DNA from 2 places in the Lactobacillus helsingborgensis genome. Region 2 is predicted to be linked to the other one. Evidence: predicted binding sites of a transcription regulator. Region 2 holds the regulator's gene; the other holds the start of a gene.
What was found. Region 2 encodes Rex, which represses fermentation and respiration genes when NADH is low (regulators of the CRP and FNR family bind a similar motif). Its sites were predicted from a motif close to TTGTGAANTANTTCACAA; they were not measured.
Positions count from the first base shown of each region.

Region 1 (4,438 bases), 800 kb from region 2:
CAGTCACAAATAAAGCGATTGCGCCTTGAGCAACTAAGTATATTAAAGAATTTTGCCAATTAAAAGTATGAAAATAAAAGTAAGCAAATAGAATTCCTAATAAATAAGGCATTAAACTATTGAGCTTGGTATTAAGCCGCACCAACTCAAAAAAATCGGTTACTGTAAAGTGACTGTACTTTTTTTTAGCCTCCATTGGTTTTCCTTTCAAAATATTGTCTTTATTTATCCAAAATTAATTGCTGGTTTTTAACTTTGCCAGTTGATAACCATTATCCGTAAACAGTTTGAATTTATCTTTTAAGCCCGAGGTGACGTAGACTTTTTTCTTTTTAGTAATAAAAATTGCCTCTACGCCAGACAGATGTTCTACATAGTCATAGCCCTTTTTCAAACCGCGATTAAATACTGCAGTTGACAGTCCATCACCTGTGGTTGACCGCTTAGCAATAATTGTGACACTTAACAAGTTGTTTTGACAAGGGTAACCCGTTTGGGGATCCATTAAGTGACTATAAATTTTGTTTCCGACTTTGAGATAACGTTCATAAATACCTGATGTTACTGCAGTAGCATTCTTTTCCGGTAAGGAGCCGATCGCATCACCCCGCGCAGCACTGGGGTCTTGAATCCCCACGGTCCAATTACTGTTATTGGTTGGGGAGTTGCCTAAAACGTAGATATTGCCGCCCAGATCAATAATGGCACTGGTGACGCCCTTTTTTTGCAAGACTTTCATAACTTCATCAGAAATAAAGCCTTTAGCCATTCCTCCTAAATCAAGCATCATCTTCTTTTTCTTTAAGAAAACGGTGCGTTTTTGATCGTTAAAAACCACATTACGGTAATTAACTAACGGTAGCCGCTTTTTAATGGTACTTGCTTTAGGTTTATGGGCATCGGGGAAGCCTATTCGCCATAAGCTGGTAATTGGTCCAATTGTTAAGTCGAATGTACCAGCAGAAATTTTGCTGTAATGATACGCGTCTTTACACATACGGTAAATAGTAGGGGTAACTTTGACCGGTTTAATTCCGGCATACCTGTTGATTTTGTCTATTTCACTGCCTTTTTGGTTAACCGTGGTTTGAGCTGCTAATTCCTTAATCCGGTTAAAGCCGGCCTTCAGGGCTTTTTGTTGGTGTTTATTGTAAATCTTGATGGTGCAAACAGTTCCCATTAAAAATTGGGTATCTGAAGTGGGAGTAGTGGTAACAGGTGTTTTTGTTGGGGCAGTAGTTTTACTTTGAGTTGAGCAAGAAGTTAGGCTAAAACATGCTAATAAAATTGCAATTACCAGCATAAACTTGTTTGGTTGCTTGGTCATATCACTTATTTCTCCTAATAAAAAAGAGCGGCTAAATGTCACTCTTTTTGTAATTAACTAATTAACTTTTTATTCTTGATAAACAATATTGTCAACCTTGATAGTTCCGCTTTCACCCTTTTGTGCGGCATTAATTAGTTGATCAGCATAAGCGATAAATGAATGAGAAGATTCTGTTGCTCCCGAAACTGCTTGAACTTTTTCGGTGTTTCCTTTAGCTTTTAAGAATTCTTTTTGTAATTTTGGAATGTACTCTTTCGGTCCAACTTTGTTAACTTTCTTCATCTGCTTTTCGTAAGCAGCATTCTTGGTCTTGGAAACACCTTTTTTGTTAATTTGGTCGTATTTAAAATCACTGACTTTGCCTTTTTTGACTACCATGGTTAACACTTGACGGTAACCGTGGCTGTAGTTCTTTTCTGCTAATTTATATGTGCCGTCTTTTAATTTTTTATTGTTATTGATGTGAATGGTAGTAGTATCACCTTTTTGAGCTGCCTGTGTTAACTGGTTGACATAGTTCTTTAAAGTGGTGCTTGAACTGGTAGCACCGGAAACGACTTGGATAGCGCTTGAATTAGCGCCACTAGCGGCAAATGATTTTTGCAATTTAGGGATGTATTCTTTAGGACCAATTTTTGCTTGAGAATACTTCTTCATTTGTGCTTCATATTTGGCGTCTTTCGCCTTTGATTTACCATTCTTGTCTACGTTATCATAGCTGGTGTCTGTAACCTTGCCATCTTTAACGGTCATAGAAACCTTTACTTTATAGCCATTGAAATAATTGTCTTCGACTAATTTGTAAACCCCATCTTGCAATTTGCCACCGGCAATCTGCTTAGGGGTTTTCTTCTTTTCGACCTTACTTTCTTTTGGCTTAGAATCGCTTGAAGAACTTTTCTTAGCCGTAGTTGAACAAGCACTAAGCAAAAGCGTAGAAAGTGCCAAAATAGCTGTGCTGGTTATAAATTTATTATTTTTCATAATATCTCCCTCAGTGATCATATCAAACCATATAACATTGTGTACACATTCACTTACTTAGATTATAAAATACAGTTTTACTTTGTGCAACTACAAAATTTAAAAACAAAAAAGTTATTTTAATAGCAAAGAAAGCGCGTAACAAAAACAAAATTAGGAAAGATTGTGAAAGTAGCCACTTTACCATAATTGTAAATACTAGTATAATAAAAGACAACTAGTACATTTGCATTAAGGAGTGTTAAAAGTGGCTGAAACGAATATTGTAGTAATTGGCGGCGGTTACGGCGGTCTGTATACCACCAAGCATCTTGCCAAAAAATTAAAAAAGCGGCATGATGTTAAAATTACGCTGATTGATAAAAATCCCTATATGACCATGATGACTTCTTTACACGAAGTAGCAGCTAACCGAGTAGAAGCTAAGAGTCTTAAGTATGATCTGCAGCGTTTATTTTCACGGAGAAAAAACGTTGATGTAGTAACTGACAATATTACTAAAATTGATCAATCTGCCAAAAAAGTTATTGGCGATAACGGCACTTATCCATACGATTACGTCATTTTAGCTATTGGTTCGCAGCCTAATGACTTTAACACTCCTGGTGTTAAAGAAAACGGCTTTGTTTTGGGTAATCTTGATGATGCAGAAAAACTGCGGGATCACATTGATCTGATGGTTCATTTAGGCTCTCAAGAAAGAGATCCTGAAAAAAGGGCACAATACCTCAACTTCGTCGTTGTTGGTACTGGCTTTACCGGAACTGAGATGGCTGGGGAATTAAACTCCTGGCGTGGTGATTTAGCTAAAAAATATAATTTGCAAAAAGACGACATCAAGATAACCATGATGGAAATGGCGCCAACGGTAATGAATATGCTTGATCGCGCTGATGCTGCCAAGGCGGAGAAATATCTCTTAAAGCGGGGCGTAGATATTAAAGTCAATACAGGTGTAGTTGGTGTTCATGAAAATTATATTGACCTGAAAGACGGTTCAACGTATCCAACGAGGACATTGATCTGGACTGCTGGTGTTAAGGCTGTTGCTACAGCTAAAAACTTTGGTTTTGAAACTGGTAGAGGCGGTAGAATTTTAGTTAATGAATATTCACAAATTCCAACCGATCCCCACGTTTATGTCATAGGTGATGTGGCTCTTTATGATGCTGATGGCAGCGGTCGGGGTGAACCACAGGTGGTTCAGGGAGCTGAATCCGCCGGTAAATGTGCTTTGAGAAATATTTTGAGCCAGATTAACGGCGGTGAACCCGTTAAATTTAAGGGTACTTATTCCGGCTTTATGGTTTCACTTGGACCTAGTTGGGGTGTTGCGTCTTTAGTTAATACTTTCCATCTGAGTGGCTTTTTCGCTATCTTGATGAAAGACGTAGTGGACATGATTTACTTTATGGAAATCTATTCCGGTTACTATCTTTTCCACTATGTAATGGACGAATGGTTCAGAATTAAGCGTCCAACTTTATGGCGGGGCAATCTTAATAGGTACGGCAATGTTTTATGGGCAGTACCATTGAGAATTTATTTAGGCTTGATGTGGTTAGTTGACTGCTGGTACAAGGTACAGGGCAGCGGCTCTTGGTTCACTAATAAGCTGCAATTGCAATTCCCGTGGCTGATTCAAGCTGCTACCAGTGGTGCTTCACAAAAGGCAGCGGCTACGACTGCCGCAAGTGGTAAAGCCGCTACAACTGCTGCTCCTGCTCTATTTTCCCTCAATTATGATTATGGTCATTCCCCAATGGCAGTCTTTGATAAAATGCCAAGTTGGGTGCAAGCAGTAACTAAAGTTCTAATTCCTAATAAAGAAGCTGCACTAGTAGCACAAAAGACTATGACGTGTTTGGAAATTGTTTTAGGAGTTATGTTAGTATTAGGCTTATGCACGTGGTTTGCTGGTGGTATGAGCGCAATCTTCGTAGCTATTTTCTGTTTATCAGGAATGAACTACTGGGTCAATGTCTGGATGGTATTTGCTGCTATCGCTGTAATGAACGGCTCGGGTAGAGCATTCGGTCTTGACATGTGGTTTGTTCCGTGGCTGCAAAAGAAACTGACTAAACTTAGATATGGCGTCTTGAAGCCGATTTACCACGTTGATAA
Region 1 covers NZ_CP029544.1:242,254-246,691, forward strand. The annotation lists gene DLD54_RS01145 (UbiA family prenyltransferase) at 1-196, opposite strand, end outside; gene DLD54_RS01150 (FAD:protein FMN transferase) at 236-1,327, opposite strand; gene pplA (extracellular electron transfer flavoprotein PplA) at 1,397-2,314, opposite strand; gene DLD54_RS01160 (FAD-dependent oxidoreductase) at 2,562-4,438, shown strand, end outside.
Region 1: a site for Rex is predicted at 2,352-2,369, ahead of pplA (extracellular electron transfer flavoprotein PplA). Genes of this name have one in related genera too.

Region 2 (4,438 bases):
TAAATATTCCACTAATTTTCCTTTCTAGTGAAAAATCCTGACTAACAATTTAATTTTTAAAACTAATTTTAAAAAATAAAAATCCTATTAGCAAGCCCCACAGGGTTGCTAGTAGGATTTATTAAATAACTAATAAAAACTAGATTACATTACACCTGGATTGCCAGCGCCTGCAGCATTAGGATCAGCAGCAGGTTTATCTTCTGGTATTTCGGCAACAACTGCTTCAGTAGTCAGAAGCAAAGCAGCAATTGAAGCAGCATTTTGTAAAGCAGTACGAGTTACCTTGGTTGGGTCAATAATTCCGGCTTCAACCATGTTTTCCCATTTGCCATTAGCTGCGTTATAACCAACTTCATTATCTTGACCTTCAAGCTTGTTCAAGATAACTGAGCCGTCTTCACCGGCATTGTCAGCGATTTGACGAACTGGAGCAGTCAATGCCTCTAAAACAATGTTGATTCCAGTTTGTTCATCGGCATTATCACCTTTAAGGTCTTTAACTGCATCTTTAACATCTACTAATGCAGTACCACCACCGGCAACGTAACCTTCGTCAACAGCAGCACGGGTTGAGTTCAAAGCATCTTCAATACGGTATCTGCGTTCTTTTAATTCAGTTTCAGTAGCAGCACCAACATGGATAACAGCTACACCACCAGTTAATTTAGCTAAACGTTCTTGCAGTTTCTTCTTGTCAAAGTCTGAAGTAGTTTCTTCAATTTGCTTTCTGATAGAATCTTCACGATCTTTAATAGCTTCATTAGAGCCAGAACCATCAACAATGGTTGTTGAATCCTTAGTAACAGTAATGCGACGAGCTTGACCTAATTGATCAATCTTAGTGTCTTTTAATTCAAGTCCTAAATCATCAGTAATTACTGTACCACCAGTTAAAGCGGCAATATCTTGCAGTTGTTCTTTACGACGGTCACCAAAGCCAGGAGCCTTAACAGCAACAACGTTAAATGTACCACGAATCTTGTTCAAAACTAATGTTGGTAAAGCTTCGCCTGAAACATCGTCAGCAATAATCAGTAATGATTTACCTTGTTGCACAATTTCTTGTAACAATGGCAAAATGTCTTGGATATTGGAAATCTTCTTATCAGTAATTAAAATATATGGATTGTCAAGATCAGCTTCCATCTTGTCGTTGTCAGTTACCATGTATTGTGACAGGTAACCACGGTCAAATTGCATACCTTCAACTACTGACAATTCAGTTTCAATACCACGTGAATCTTCAATAGTAATAACACCATCATTACCAACCTTTTCCATTGCATCAGCGATTAAATCACCAACTTCTTTGGAAGCTGAAGATACAGAAGCAACTTGGGCAATTTGGTCTTTTGAAGAAACAGTGTGACTAATCTTGTGTAATTCGTTAACTACAGCCTTAGTAGCTTTTTCAATACCACGACGAACACCTACAGGGTTAGCACCAGCGGTAACATTCTTCATGCCTTCGCGAATAATTGCTTGAGTCAAAACAACAGCAGTAGTAGTACCGTCACCGGCAATATCATTAGTTTTTTGTGCTGCTTCAGCAACTAACTTAGCACCCATGTTCTCATAGTGGTCTTTTAACTCAATTGCTTTGGCAATAGTTACACCATCGTTTGTAATGTCAGGGTTGCCGTATGATTGCTCTAAAACAACGTTTCTACCCTTAGGACCAATAGTTGCCTTAACAGTGTCAGCTAATTTATCAACGCCCTTTAATAGGGAACGTCTTGCTTTTTCTGAAAATTTAATATCTTTTGCCATATTTTTATGCGCTCCTTAATTACTTAACAATTGCTAAAATATCTTTTTCATGAAGGACTAAATATTTTTCACCATCGTATTTAACATCTGTACCGGAATACTTATCGTATAAAACAACGTCGCCTTCCTTAACAGTCATAGGTATTTTACTGCCATTTTCAGCATAATTACCTTCACCGACAGCAACAACTTCACCTTCGGTTGGCTTTTGTTTAGCATTAGAAGCTAGGACGATTCCGCCTACAGTTTTTTCTTCTTCTTCTTTAACTTTTACGATCACGCGATCACCAATTGGTTGTAACACGTTTGTCCCTCCTACAATTAATTTTTGTTAATTTAATGTGCCGTTAGCACTCTTGCTCATCAAGTGCTAACTTACATCTATGATAATAACCCCTTTTCCCAAAAAATGCAAGAAAAAATTAGCACTTTTTTGTTTAAAGTGCTAATTCGTTTGTTTAATAACTTTTTGGTATGATTACTATTATTTATTGTTTTTATCAGAATCAAGAAAATAAATAAGAGTTTGCAATTCAGTGGCTAAGTCAACGTTTTGAATTCTAATGCCGGAGGGAGCAGATAAACGAATAGGAGTAAAATTCATAATCCCCCTAATACCAGCTTCAACCATGTCATCAGCCGTCTTTTGCGCAGTGGCAGAAGGTACAGTTAAGATAGCAATAGAGATTTGTTGATCACTAAGTTGTTTTTTTAACTCTCCCATTTCATAAACCGGAACGCCACTCAGTATTTTTCCCGTGATCCTTTGATCAATGTCAAATGCGCAAGAGATACGGATATTATTAGTACGTTTGAAATTGTAATTCAGTAAGGCATGCCCCAAATTACCAACTCCAACTAAAGCGACATTAGTCAAAGTATCTTGATTTAAAATCTTCTTGAAAAAAGAAAGCAAGCTCTTAACATCATAGCCATAACCACGCTTACCCAAAGCACCGAAGTAGGAAAAGTCACGTCTAATTGAAGCACTGTCAACTTGAACTGCTTCTGACAATTCAGTCGATGACACTTTTTCTTTACCAGCTTCATTCAAAATAATTAAATAGCGGTAGTATAAAGGCAGTCTTTTAGCCGTTGCTGTGGGTATCTTGATCTTTTCCATTTAAAAGCCTCCAATTGATTAAGTATAGTATATATTTCGTTTTTGTGAATTATTCAGCAATTACTATTATTCTACCTATAAATTTATGCCATTTGCAAATGTTTTTTTCACAATCTACCGTTTTTTAGCTACAAATAACATATTTTGAGCAAAAATCTATACCATGTTATTTTCAGCAATGCTCTCAATAATAGAGAATTTACATAATGACAATTCTTTCTTAGCTTTGTGTCAGCTAAACACAAACAGTAATTCTTTTTATATTAACCTTCAAAACTCTCACACAAGAAATCTAGTCAGTATGCTAAAATGGTTTCTAGGTGAAAAATTATGATAATTGCACAAGGGCACGATTTAGAAAAACAATTTGGTGCCAATACGTTATTTAAAAATGTCAATTTTTCAATTGACGCGAATGCAAGAATAGGTCTTATTGGACCTAATGGTGTTGGTAAGACAACATTACTTAAGATTATGACCGGTGAAGAAGAAGCCACGCATGGTGAATTCACTATCAATAAAAATATCGCTGTGGGTTATATTGCTCAGGAAAATGCTTTAGGCGAAAGTAAAACTATTTGGGAAGAAATGCTCAGTGTATTTGCCCCTTTAATTAATATGAGCCAAAAAATAGCAGATTTACAAAAGAAAATGGCTGCAAGTCCCCAAAATGCAGAATTGTTAAAACAATACGACCAGTTGCAATTCGACTTTGAACAACAAGGCGGATATACCTATCAAGCGGATATTAAAAGTATTTTAAACGGGTTCAACTTCCCAGAAGCAACTTGGTCAAAAAAGATTGGCAGCCTTTCTGGAGGAGAAAAAACCAGACTGGCATTTGTGAAGCTGCTTTTGCGTAAACCACCGTTATTGTTATTGGACGAACCGACCAATTACCTTGATTTAGACACATTAGATTGGCTCGAAAACTACCTAAAAAGCTATACTGGAGCTATCTTGGTGGTTTCCCACGACCAATATTTTTTGGATAATTTAGCAACTCAAATTTTTGAATTGCAGTTTGGCAAATTAACTGTCTTTAAAGGCAATTATTCCGCATATGTAGCAGAACGCCAACTGCGCAACCGGCAACAAGAAGAAGCTTACGAAAAGCAACAAGAAAAAATCAAAAAAGACGAGGAATTTATACAAAAAAATATCGTCAGAGCTAAAACCACCAAAAGAGCTCAAAGCCGCCGTAAACAATTAGAAAAAATGGATAGGATCACTCCCCCGAAGCACAAAAATAAAGTTCGTATTAATTTCACAAGTGAGCGACTTTCGGGCAAAGAAGTGTTAATTTTACGCAATCTAACCATTGGGTATCCGGGAAAAACAATGGTACACGATATTTCCTTACAAATAAATAAAGGCGACCGCGTGGCAGTGATCGGTCAAAATGGTATCGGTAAATCAACTTTGCTCAAAACCATTATGAAAAAGTTAAAGCCTCAGAATGGTGCAATTAAATACGGAGCTGCACTAGACGTTGGCTACTATGACCAAGAATTGCAACTCCTTGATCCTACTAAAACTGTG
Region 2 covers NZ_CP029544.1:1,293,309-1,297,746, forward strand. The annotation lists gene DLD54_RS06185 (DUF969 domain-containing protein) at 1-12, opposite strand, end outside; gene groL (chaperonin GroEL) at 145-1,773, opposite strand; gene groES (co-chaperone GroES) at 1,793-2,077, opposite strand; gene DLD54_RS06200 (redox-sensing transcriptional repressor Rex) at 2,258-2,896, opposite strand; gene DLD54_RS06205 (ABC-F family ATP-binding cassette domain-containing protein) at 3,227-4,438, shown strand, end outside.